DNA from 3 places in the Agarivorans aestuarii genome. Region 2 is predicted to be linked to each of the others. Evidence: predicted binding sites of a transcription regulator. Region 2 holds the regulator's gene; each other region holds the start of a gene.

Region 1 (4,360 bases), 110 kb from region 2:
AAGCGATATCTGTGCCACTTCCATCTTGTCAGCAGCACTTAAGTTTTGCTCCTGCTTATTGGGAAGATTCGATGCGATTGTTGAGGTGGATATTGAACTAACATTACTATCCATATTCCAGACTCCTTAAACAAAGCAAGCCACACCTATACAGTATAAGTGTGGCTGCGTATTTCTTCACTATTATTAACGATTAAACTAGAGCTAACGCAGCCTGTGGGCGTTGGTTTGCTTGAGCAAGAATCGAAGTACTAGTTTGTTGTAGAATCTGCGCTTTAGTTAAATCGGCAGTTTCTTTAGCAAAGTCAGTATCTTTAATTCGTGAACGAGCACCAGAGATGTTCTCTGAAATGTTAGACAAGTTACGAATGGTAGATTGGAATCGGTTTTGAACCGCACCCAATTCCGCACGCTCAGAGTCAACCAACTTAATAGCTGAATCTAAAGATGCCATTGCCGCACTTGCTCCGCCAACAGTAGATACTGATAATGAAGCTAGACCTAAGCCAGATGCTCCCCAGCCGCCTGAGCGAGAGATGTTCACACTGATGTTTTGACCAGCATTAGCACCCACTAGGAATGCCGCTGAGTAGCCACCATCAAGAAGGTTAACACCACCGAACTGGGTAGTGGTAGCAACACGGCTCATTTCAAGCTTAAGTTGAGAAACTTCAGCTTGTAGTGCAGCACGGTCACTTGAGTTATTAATACCATCTTGAGATTGAACCGCTAACACACGCATACGTTGCATCATGTTAGTTAGCTCGTCCATCGCACCTTCAGCAGTTTGTGCCACTGAGATACCATCTTGAGCATTCATCACAGCACGGTCTAGACCCTGGATCTGAGATGTCATACGGTTTGAGATTTGTAGACCTGCAGCATCATCTTTTGCGCTGTTAATTCTGAAACCAGAACTTAAACGTTGATATGCAGTGTCTAATGTATTGCCTGAGCTTGATAGCTGGCGTTGTGCGTTCAATGACGACACATTGGTGTTGACAACTAATGCCATATTTTGAGCCTCCTAAGAAATTGTTCATCCTGATTGAACTGTGTCAGGACGACCAAAACCATTTGTTAGTTGTTGAACCCCTGGTCTATGAACCGTAAACCAAGACAACTTTGAAATGGACCAAAGTTTTAATAACTTCATATTAGTTAGCGGCAATGGAGGAAAAAGCTTTAGAAAAAAAGAGGAAAAAAGCGGAATTTTTTTGCCGCATTTACGGCAAGCCTTGTAAACACTGGCTTTAAGCCCTAGAAAAAACTTCTGAACTCAGTGAAAAAACGGTATATTTACGCTGACTGAGCAATAATTAGACGCCAAATTATTGCCGATAATTATTGGCACGTACATTGCTTTATTACATTCGCAGCCTGAACCGCTGCGAAAAAAAGGCCAAGTGAGTATGCATCACTTGACCGTATCGCTCGAAACGATAGGAGATTGAGAGCGAAACTAAAGCGCTACTTATTATTGGTATGGAATTGAGCCTCCTAAGAGTACTAATAGCGCTACTGCAGTCTGAGGACGGTGGATTGAACCCCCACCGTCCTTTCTTTTTTCATTATCCAAGTAGAGACAGTGCAGCCTGAGGACGTTGGTTTGCTTGAGCCAAGATGGTTGTCGACGTTTGCTGAATAATCTGGTTACGCGTTAGTTCAGCAGTCTCTTTGGCAAAGTCAGTATCTTTAATTCGTGAACGTGCCGCGGTTACATTTTCAGAAATGTTAGACAAGTTACGAATGGTTGACTGGAATCGGTTTTGTACCGCACCAAGCTCTGCACGTTTACCATCAATTTGCTTAATTGCAGAATCAATAGCTGTCATAGCTGCGCTTGCACCACCTACAGTCGATACCGACAAGGCACCCAAGCCAAGACCTGATGTACCCCAACCACCTGAGCGAGAGATGTTTACGCTGATATTCTGACCGGCATTTGCACCAACTAAGAAGCTCGCCGAGAAAGTACCATCTAGTACATTCACACCACCAAATTGAGTGGTTGTAGCAATTCGGCTCATTTCAGCTTTAAGTTGAGAAACCTCTTGCTGCAATGCGATACGGTCGTCTGAGTTGTTAATACCATCTTGCGATTGGATGGCTAATACTCGGATACGCTGTAAAGAGTTAGTAATTTCATCCATCGCGCCTTCAGCTGTTTGCGCTAATGAAATACCATCTTGAGCATTCATTACAGCACGATCCAGACCTTGAATTTGCGAAGTCATACGGTTTGAAATTTGAAGACCAGCGGCATCGTCCTTTGCACTATTAATACGCAAACCAGATGATAAACGTTGGAATGAAGTATCTAATGACCAGCCAGACTGTGTAAGTTGACGCTGGGCGTTAATAGATGACACATTAGTATTTACGTATAAAGCCATGATATTTCTCCTATCTATATCTTAACCATTTATAGGTTTTATTAGTTGTCAGTTATTTTATGTTTCTGACTTAACCTATATAACGGCAGCACTTCAATATTCTTTAGCAATTATTTAAATTTTATTTTTAAGCTATAAAAGCATCAAAAGAAAAAAGGTTGCTTCAATATTGAAGCAACCTTTATAACGGCAGAAAGAATTAAAACTTTAGATTTATAGGTAATTAAATAAAGATAATTGGCTAATACGGCTATACGAGGAATAAGAAGTATTTAGAGCAAGCTCGGCTTTCTGCAGGTTACTAACCGCTTCGGCGAAATCAACTTCGCTAATGGAGGCCCTTGATTGCTGGTTGATGATGTCCATAGACGAGGATGCATTCCTTACAGACTCTAAGGAGTTACCTCTTGCACCTATAGAGCCCAGGGTTAAGTTTACGCTTTCTAAAGCGTTATCAAGACCTACCAAGAAGTCACTTTGCGCTTCTACGTAGTCCCCTTGCGGCAAGGAAGTATCTTCTAATGCAATGATAAAATCACTCAACATATTCAATACATTATCTTTTTCGGGAGGTGCTAGTTCAAATTGCTCAGTTGATGGTGCAGCGCCAGTAACCGTAACATCAATTCCGTTAAAGTTAATTGCTTCACCAGGTGTGTAATTCCCCATAACAGGAGGTACTAATGAGGTACCAGTATTATCTAAGACCTCATAGGTATCGGGTACACCTGCAGTAGTTTGTACCTGATAAGTATTATTAGCCGGAGTGATAGGGTCATAGTTTAGCTTATGGAAACTGTCATAAGCTTTCTGGTCATTAATTGTTGTAGATATATTTGCAGTTAAGTCATTCGTAACAAAACGCTTAAATACATTATCAAACACTTCTTGCCCAGTATCATTACTTTGAATATATACTGAAGAAGATACTTTTAATTCATTTACACCCGCATCGCCTTGGTAGTTATAATCTGTACCATCAAATACGTAAGGCTTTTTCTGAGTTTGAAAGCCCGAAAAGACATAGCTACCATCAGCGTTTTGACTATTCATAAAATCTAGCATTTGGTTTTGGATCTGACGTAACTCCTGTGCGAGCGAAGCTCGTTCAGTGTCGCCATTAATACCATCACCAGACTGAACCCCCAATACTCGCGCTCGCTGCATGGCATTGATCATCCCGTCCAGGGTAGACTCTTCGAAGTTAAGAGCATTTTCCAACAGAGTACCATTCTTTAAGTGCTGCTCAGTTAAGGTTATTTCCGTAGTCAAAAACATGGTTTTACTCATGTCCGAAGGACCGTCAGCAGCGGTTAGCAACTTCTTATTAGTGATAAGGTGTTGGTTCATCTTCTCAACTTGCTGCTGAGAGTTGAGTACTCCATTTAGTGAGTTTTGATACAAGTTAATACTGGAAACTCGCATAGTTTATTACCTCACTGAGCTTAATAGAGTTTGAAAGGTTTCTTGCGCGGCACTAATCACTTGAGCAGAGGCAGCGTAAGCTTGCTGGAAGCGAATCAAATTAGACGCCTCTTCATCTAAATTAACACCGGATATAGAGTTATGACGCTGGGTACTTTGCTCTAGTAAGGAGTTAGCAGCCGATGCCGACACCCTCGCCTCGCTCGTCTTACCACCAACAAAACTAACCACACTGGCATAAGCATCATTCATCGTCATTTTGTTGTCGCCACCGGTGGCTAAGCTTTTACGTACTAAGTCTTCCTGCTGCAAGTCAATTAAACGTAGAGCATTGTAGTTATCATTAAAACCATCGGTATTGTAACCCATGGTGAATACATCCCCCTCTTGCACATCACCGTCAATATTCATTTCATAACCCGGTGTTAGCGCGGGCACTGCGTTAGCAAATATTTGTTGGCCGGCAGTAGCAGCAGGAGCTGTTGCCATTAATGCGCCTAATCCGTTATAGATTTCGTAATCACCGGTTGCGTTAATAC
Region 2 (4,360 bases):
GTCATGATTTTGACGAAAATGCCAGTTTGAAAGATAACCTAACCAACTTTATGCAGCGCCATCAAAAGCGTCAGAAAGAAAACTTGCAACAGTCTCAGCAAAAACAGCAACAACAGCGACCTCGCACTGTTCAAGCTCCACGCTCTTTAGCTCAACAACAAGGTTGGGCGCAGCAAGGCTCTTTATCCAGCAAACCAAGTAATACCTCACTTGGCGGCCAGCCAGCAAGCCCTGCATCCGCTGCAGCAGGTAACGAAGTCGGCGAGCTTAAGAAAGAAATGGCTGCGATGCGTAAACTGCTTGAGCATCAAGTCTCTGGATTAATGTGGCAGGAAGTTGAACGTCAAGAGCCGGTGCGAGCGATGTTAATTAAACAATTGCAACTAGTTGGTTTTGATGAAGATATGGCAGACCAAATCGCTGGATATATCCCTGAAGAACTGGGTGTTCAAGAAGGTTGGCAGCATTTACGTGAACTATTAGTTAATCAACTGCCGGTTGGCCAGGACGAGATTTTATTAAAGGGTGGAGCAATTGCCTTGCTTGGCCCAACAGGCGTAGGCAAAACTACCACCATTGCTAAGTTAGCCGCACAGTTTGCGATGCGCCATGGCGCCGAAAGTGTGGCGATGATTACTACCGACACCTACCGTATTGGCGCCCATGAGCAACTTGCCACTTATGGCAAAATCATGGGCTGTGCAGTTCGAGTCGCCAACGATGAAGAAGAGCTTTCACAGTTGCTTTATCAGTTTAAAGACAAAAAATTAGTGCTTATTGATACCGCAGGCATGAGCCAACGTGATCTTCGCTTACACGAGCAATTAGATAAGTTAGTAAAAAACAGCCGGGTGAATATTCGCAACTACTTGGTAATGTCGGCCAATGCGCAGCGTCGGGTAATTGAAGAAACTGTGAACCAATTTCAGCGAATTCCTTTAGCTGGTACCATACTTACCAAATTAGATGAAAGCTTGGCATTAGGCGAAGTGTTAAATGTAACCTTGCGCCATGCCTTACCAATAAGTTACGTTACTCACGGCCAACAAGTGCCTGAAGATATTGCGGTAGCTGCGCCTACCCAACTAATTGAACAAGCATTATCGGTTATCGATAAGCAAAGCCAGCAACATTTCTGGTTTAGTGAAACCGAACAACAAAAGGTTTCAGATGTATTCTAAAGACAATGAATTTGACCAAGCTAGCGGCTTAAGAATGATGCAACAAAAAAACAATGTAAAAGTCATCGCTGTAACGGGCGGCAAAGGGGGCGTAGGTAAAACTAACGTTACTCTTAACATGGGCATAGCCATGGCTGCGCAAGGTAAGCGCGTAATGGTGCTAGATGCCGACTTAGGCCTAGCAAATGTAGATGTGCTGCTTGGTTTACGTGTGACCAAAAACTTATCTCATGTTTTGTCCGGCGAGTGCACCTTAGATGAAGTATTAGTTAAAGGGCCTAATGGGATTTTAATCGCGCCGGCTACTTCTGGTACTCAATCAATGGTGGAGCTCAGTCCTGCGGAACACGCTGGGCTTATTCGTGCTTTTAGCAGCATGAAAACACCCATTGATGTATTGCTGGTTGACACCGCAGCGGGTATCTCCGACATGGTGTTAAGCTTTGCCAAAGCCTCTCAAGACATTCTAGTGGTGGTGTGTGATGAGCCAACCTCTATTACCGATGCTTATGCGCTAATAAAGCTGCTTTCAAACCAGCACGGTGTATACAAATTTAAAGTGGTAGCAAACATGGTGCGAAGTTTACGCGAAGGCCAAGAGCTGTTTGCTAAGCTTACGCGAGTAACCGATCGTTTCTTGGATGCTACACTCGAACTAGTATCTTGTATTCCTTATGACAATAACGTGCGCTTAGCCGTGAGAAAGCAGCGAGTAGTGGTAGAGGCCTATCCAAAGTCTCCTGCATCTTTGGCGTTTCGCTCGTTAGCAAGCAAGGGTTCTACTTGGCCTATTCCTGAACAAGCAGGTGGACATTTAGAATTTTTCATCGAGAACCTTCTCGAATTTGGACAACGTAAAAATAGAGAACAGCTTAGTGAATAAAGTTGCCGCTTATGCCAGCGCTAATGACACTAATGTTTTGGTGGAGCGCCATGCAAACTTGGTCAAACGGATAGCCCATCACCTAATGGCTAGGCTTCCGGCTAGCGTGATTGTTGATGACTTGATCCAATCAGGAATGATTGGCTTAATCGAAGCCGCGCGTAACTTTGATGGTTCAAAAGGCGCCAGCTTCGAAACCTACGCCGGCATTCGCATTCGTGGCTCTATGCTTGACGAAATTCGTCGAGGCGATTGGGTGCCGCGTTCGGTGCACAAAAACAGCCGCGCCATCAGTGACGCAATCGCTGAGGTTGAGAAAGAAAAAAACGGTGACGCAAAAGACGCCGAGGTTGCAGCAAAGCTTGGGGTAAGCCTGAGCGAATACCATTCAATGTTGTCTGATGTAAATTGCGGACGCATTTTAGGTATCGACGACCTAGGTGTCAGTGAAGACGTTATATCAAGTGAAGAAAGCCGAGAGCTAAACCGACCCTTTGAAGGTTTTGCTAACCAACGCTTTCAGCAATCTCTTGCCGAGTGCATTAAAGGCCTTCCAGAGAGAGAGGCACTGGTTTTGTCCCTCTATTATGATGAAGAACTTAACCTAAAAGAAATTGGTGAAGTATTGAGCGTAAGCGAGTCCCGAGTCAGTCAAATTCATAGTCAAGCGCTTGCTCGAGTTAAAACTCGAATGCGAGATTGGACACAATAGAGAAATTCATCCTTACATTTCTTGTAAAAGATGGACTAAAATTGTGTTTATTAAGGCATAATATCTATATTACATAAATTTTTGGCCTAATTAGTGGCTTGTAAAACATCCTGTTGGGGGACGTACCTTGGATAAAAATATGAAAATTCTGGTTGTTGATGATTTTTCAACGATGAGAAGGATTATTAAAAACCTACTTAGAGATCTTGGTTTCAACAATACTCATGAAGCCGATGACGGAAATACCGCATTACCTATGCTTAAAGGCGGCGATTTCGAATTTGTGGTAACTGATTGGAACATGCCTGGAATGGAAGGCATTGATCTATTGAAAAATATTCGTGCCGACGAAAGTTTGTCTCACCTACCTGTTTTAATGGTAACTGCCGAAGCAAAACGTGAACAGATCATTGAAGCTGCTCAAGCCGGCGTAAATGGATATATTGTTAAACCTTTCACTGCAGCCACGCTAAAAGAGAAGCTAGATAAGATTTTCGAAAGACTACAATAAGAAAGGAAGATGCGTGAGCACAGATACTCCGATTATTTCATTAGCCGACGCCAAATCTTTGGTTGCGCTACTTGAAGAAGGAAATGTCGCCGAGGCGAATCAACTTGTTAGTGAGCTTTGTGCTCCAAAAGCTAATCTGCTATTTGATAAGGTTGGGCAGCTCACTCGTCAGCTTCATGACTCTTTAAATGAATTTAAACTCGATATTCGAATTAACGAGTTAGCTAATCAAGAAATACCAGACGCTAAAGAGCGGTTAAACTATGTGATAGAGATGACCGATCAAGCAGCCAATAAAACCATGGACGCAGTAGAGTCTGGCCTTCCAATTGCCGATCAATTAACTAACGAAATCAACAGTATCATGCCTATATGGCAAAGTTTGATGGAACGAAGAATTGAAATCGGCCAATTTAAGGCGCTATGTCACCAAATCGATATTTTCCTTAATAGTTCTTCAGCAAATGCCGATAAACTACGTAGCATGTTAACCGAAATATTGATGGCTCAAGATTTCCAAGATTTAACCGGTCAGATGATTCGTAAGGTAATCACCTTGGTGCAAGAGGTGGAAGAAAGCTTGGTTGAAATGCTTACCTTGTTTGGAAATGAAAACGTCGAAGTAGTAGAAAATAATAAAGTGACTAAATCTGCTATTGAAGCCGAAGGGCCAATATTAAATAAAGAGCAAAGGGACGACGTTGTTAACGATCAAGATGATGTTGATGACTTATTGTCTAGTTTAGGATTTTAAGGGAGTAGCGCATGTCGTTTGATGTAGATGAAGACATCTTACAAGACTTTCTCGTAGAAGCGGCGGAGATCCTTGAGCAGCTGTCTGAACAGCTGGTTGATTTAGAAAAACGTCCAGATGACAGTGACTTGTTAAATGCCATATTCCGTGGCTTCCATACCGTTAAGGGTGGGGCAGGCTTTTTGTCATTAACCGAGTTGGTTGATGTTTGTCATGGTGCGGAGAATATTTTTGATACCCTGCGCAATGGCGGAAGAGGTGTATCGCCTGAGCTAATGGATGTAATTCTCGAAGCGCTAGATTCTGTTAATGATATGTT
Region 3 (4,360 bases), 2.2 Mb from region 2:
TCATTACGGAATACATTAAACTGCCACTGACTGCGCAGTAAATTTAATGCAAAACCAAACTCAGTGTTTTCCGACGTTTCAGCTTTTAAATTCGGATTTTCGCTACCGGGATAATAGAGATCATTAAAGGTAGGCGCTCTAAATGCGGTGCCATGCAAAACGTTAAAAGTTAAATCGGGTTGTAATTGCCAAGCCCAGCCTAAGTTATAGGTAGTGTGGTCACCATAGTGCTCGTTATCATCGTAACGAAGGCTAGCTTCTAAAATATGCTGTTCGTAGTCACCGCGAGCACCTATGTGAGCGGCTTTGTTATCACGGCTTTCTTGTTGATAAACTAAGCTAGTGCCAGAGATATCATCTTTCTGATAATCCAATCCTCCTTGTAATAACCATTGCTGGTCAAACTCATATGCTAACAACCAATTTGCAGCTTGGCGCTCGGTAGTATAACGCTGAGGATCAACAAAGTTTTCCGCCGGAGCAGTATCAGACCGGTCTTGATGGTAGCTTAAACCAAGCTCACTAGACCATTTATTGTTATTGTAGTTAGCACTGGCGCCATAAACACTTTGACGGGTTTTGTTTAAGGCTTTACCGCCTTGAATGATTTCAGCCTCACCATCATTACGTATAACAAAAATACGGCCACGCCAAGCTTGGTTGAAGCGGTGATCAAGACTAAATAAACCACCGGTGGCTTTATACCCATAGTTTTCGTCTAAGTTATCCTGCGGGCGAATGTCATAGCCATCACTCTTATCAGCACTCAATACAAGGTTGTATTGAGTTGATTCACCCAATAGACCACTTGCTCGGCCCGCAATCTTACCGCTGTTTTCACTACCAACCGCAGCTTTCAATCCAGCGTACTCACTACCAAATTCAGGTCGAGTGATAATATTAATTACGCCACCTACGGCATCTGCCCCATAAATGGACGCTCGAGCACCGCGAATAATTTCAATACGCTCAACAAATTCTAAAGGCAATAAAGATAACTGAGCACCGCCATTAGTTGCAGTATTTACCTTTACACCATCAATAAGAAATAGAGACTGAGTGGAGCTAGTACCACGAATGAATACGCTCTCGCTGTGACCTTTACCACCGTTGCGGGTAACACTTATACCAACTTGCTGGCTTAGCACATCAATAATGTCTTGGGCGCCGCTGCTTTCAATTTCGCTACGACTAACCACAGTAAGCGGTGCAATCACACTGGCTTCGGTTTGTTCCATGCGGTTAGCGGTAACAACCATAGTAGCTGGCTGTTCTGTTTGGGGTGTTTGCTGGGTTTCTTGGGCATAGCCAAAAGCTGGCGCTACTGCGGCCAGTAATATGAACTTCTTCATCGATGTAATCCTAATCGTCGCGTAGTACTTTGCTGTTATAAGCATGTGCGATGTGGCAGGTATTCGGACTTAGAGGCATATTACTTGTACTACGGCTGCGACTTCCCGTTTGGCGATACAAACAGTGTCTGGAGATCCTTGGAAAAGGCCAATCCTTGAGCTTTCGTTCCTCATTACCGCTGCGCGTCAGTTCCGGATTTGCACCAGATTCCCTATTAAGCTTGAGTATTTAATACACAAGCACCACAGCGGGCGAGATTATAAGCGAGGCTTAATGTGATTAATAGCACAAAAAGCCTGCTAATTAGCCAACATGAAATTAACTAATATTGTCGGCTGCGTTGTTTGGAGTGGAAGGAGAAGTGTTGAACATCGCCAATGCTTCCGCCATTCGGTCGGCAAACCCTTTAAAGCGTTCTACATCTGCTTGCTTATCTTGCTCTTCGCTAGGGCTAGAAATAGGCAGTATTCCAGCCAACAAAGTTTCGGTAGCCGATTCAGGTTGCGCAAACAAGGCGCTTACCTTGGCTTGAATATCTTGCCAAGAACTCAAGAATTCACTTAAATCTGGCACCAGTTCAGAGCCGCCAGAGGCTTTATCATTAGCTTGTTGATAGGCCTGAGTAACCGCTACGCTTTGTTGCTGTTGAAAATTAACCGCAAAACCCACTAACTGTTGCTCGTCAAAACCAATGCTTAAGGCTTGATCAAAGGCTTTATCTAAGTCGCCGGAGAAAAACTGTTGGCCAACTTCATCAACTTGTTTAATTAAATCGGCAATGGCGGCTAGCTCATCATCATTAAGATCGCCTTCTACCGAAAAGCTAAACTGCTGCTGAGAAGCAAAAGAGGCCTGAATGGATGAGCCTGACTCGCTATAACTTGCCGCCAGTTGCGAGCCGTAACTAATGGTTACTTTGTCGCCTTCGGCAGTTTCAAGTTCCATTGATGCGGATTGAGAACTGGACATTGCAAGCTGACTATAAAGAGGTGCAGATTGAATTTGATAATCCCCCTCTTCAATTTTCTCTAGCCCTTCTTGAATGAGGTCATAGCTCTTATCTATCCCTTTTTCTAGATCTTCATTAAGAATACCAGCATCACTCAGCTCTTCGCGGGCGCCTTCAAAACCTATATCAACGCCCTTGCGTGCCTGCGCCATCATCTCGGCTAATTTATCTTCAGACATTCCCGACTGCTTAGCACTATGTAACGAACTTGCGACAAAGTTAAGCACGTTTCTAGCGACTTCCTCGGCATCAAACACACTCACTTGCTGTGGTTTAGGGAGGCTAACTCCACCACTGGCCATTGATAAGGTGTGTTTTTCGATTGAGCTTAGCAACACGTGGCTAGCCACTGCGCCTTGCTGATTAAAGCTAGCCTTGTCATCAGCTAGGTTATTGCGTTTCTCAATCGCCGGTGCCGATTGCTGCAACAGGCGCTCGGCATACTGTTGCACGGGGGTTTTGCCCACGCCATTCAGTTCGTTCATAAAGCCTCCACGGATTCACCCTAGTCACAGCTTATCGGCGACCAAAATTAAAACTTTAGAAATATTATCACTATTATTGTAGATAAACTGGACAAGCAAGCCACGCACCTTTAAATTGCGCTGCTTGCTAGAACAGAGGAACGGCCATGAGCGCTATTGCATACTACCCAGAACAGTACCAACAACTATTGGCCGACAAAGTGGCAAAACGCTTAGAGCAGTTTGCCGAATTCACGCCTCCTCAACCTAGTGTATTTGCATCACCGACTAAACATTACCGAATGCGCGCTGAGTTTAGGGTGTGGCACGAAGGTGACGATCTCTTCTACATCATGTTTGATCAGCAAACCAAACAAAAATTTAGAGTAGACAGCTTTCCTCCGGCTAGCGAAATCATTAATCAGCTAATGCCAATTTTAGTTGAGCGGCTAAAACCAAACCCGCTGCTACGCCACAAACTGTTTCAAGTGGATTTTTTATCTACTTTAAGTGGCGAAGTGATAGTAAGCATGCTCTACCACAAGTCTATCGACGAGGCATGGCGCGTAGAAACCGAAAAACTAAAAGCTGAGCTAAGCAAGCAGTTTTCCATACAGTTAATTGGTCGCTCACGTAAACAAAAAATGTGTTTAGACCAAGATAGAGTAGATGAAGTACTTACAGTTAATGGTGAAAAACTTATTTACCAGCAAATAGAAAACAGCTTCACTCAACCTAACGCAATAGTAAATCAACATATGTTGGAATGGGCGCAACACGCCACCAGCGATAGCCAAGGTGATTTGCTAGAATTGTATTGCGGCAACGGTAACTTCTCATTGGCGCTGGCTAAAAACTTTAATCGAGTATTAGCCACTGAAATTGCCAAGCCTTCGGTGCAAGCGGCCCAATACAATATTAAGCATAACAACATCGACAACGTTAAAATCATTCGCTTGTCGGCAGAAGAGTTTACTCAAGCCATGTTAGGTGAACGCGAGTTTCGCCGCTTGCAAGAAGCCGATGTTGATTTAAGCAGCTACCAATGCGACACCATTTTGGTTGATCCACCTCGCGCGGGCTTAGACGATGCAACCCTAGGCATGGTGCAAGCTTACGACAATATCGTGTATATCTCTTGTAACCCTAACACCCTATACAACAACTTAAGCGAACTAAGCCGTACCCATAAAATCAGCCACTGGGCACTGTTCGATCAGTTTCCTTACACCGATCACATCGAAGTAGGCATGTATCTGCAACGTCGCTAGTTAAAGCCGCGTTAACTAACGCGACTTTTTATTATTTGAAATAGTGCTCAGCTAAGCACGGTCTCCATTCATAGCTTACTCTGCATCTAGGGAAAATTATGAAACGGATTATTTTTGCCACCACTTGCTTGATACTCAGTTTAAGCAGCTTTGCCAATGAGCCAGTAAGCACCAGCTTTTGGAGTGACAAGGCCATAGGCGGAATCGATGTCACCAGTTACCAGCTCGCTCAAGATCAGGGTAATCGCTACATTCAGCAAGGC

Evidence for each region. Region 2 encodes FliA, which starts transcription of late flagellar genes. Its sites were predicted from a motif close to CTAAAGNTNNNNNNNNNNNNGCCGATA; they were not measured.
Region 1: a site for FliA is predicted at 2,477-2,503, ahead of K5609_RS13000 (flagellin N-terminal helical domain-containing protein). Genes of this name have one in related genera too.
Region 3: a site for FliA is predicted at 2,880-2,906, ahead of K5609_RS02070 (DUF5610 domain-containing protein). Genes of this name have one in related genera too.

What each region holds. Positions count from the first base shown of each region.
Region 1 is NZ_AP023033.1:2,797,622-2,801,981, forward strand. Features, by position in the region: gene K5609_RS12990 (flagellar protein FlaG) at 1-114, opposite strand, end outside; gene K5609_RS12995 (flagellin N-terminal helical domain-containing protein) at 194-1,015, opposite strand; gene K5609_RS13000 (flagellin N-terminal helical domain-containing protein) at 1,572-2,396, opposite strand; gene flgL (flagellar hook-associated protein FlgL) at 2,610-3,821, opposite strand; gene flgK (flagellar hook-associated protein FlgK) at 3,828-4,360, opposite strand, start outside.
Region 2 is NZ_AP023033.1:2,912,390-2,916,749, reverse strand. Features, by position in the region: gene flhF (flagellar biosynthesis GTPase FlhF) at 1-1,181, shown strand, start outside; gene K5609_RS13560 (MinD/ParA family protein) at 1,171-2,064, shown strand; gene K5609_RS13555 (RNA polymerase sigma factor FliA) at 2,057-2,776, shown strand; gene cheY (chemotaxis response regulator CheY) at 2,904-3,287, shown strand; gene K5609_RS13545 (protein phosphatase CheZ) at 3,301-4,041, shown strand; gene K5609_RS13540 (chemotaxis protein CheA) at 4,053-4,360, shown strand, end outside.
Region 3 is NZ_AP023033.1:432,636-436,995, reverse strand. Features, by position in the region: gene K5609_RS02075 (TonB-dependent receptor domain-containing protein) at 1-1,352, opposite strand, end outside; cobalamin riboswitch at 1,390-1,615, opposite strand; gene K5609_RS02070 (DUF5610 domain-containing protein) at 1,672-2,847, opposite strand; gene trmA (tRNA (uridine(54)-C5)-methyltransferase TrmA) at 2,994-4,097, shown strand; gene K5609_RS02060 (YHS domain-containing (seleno)protein) at 4,196-4,360, shown strand, end outside.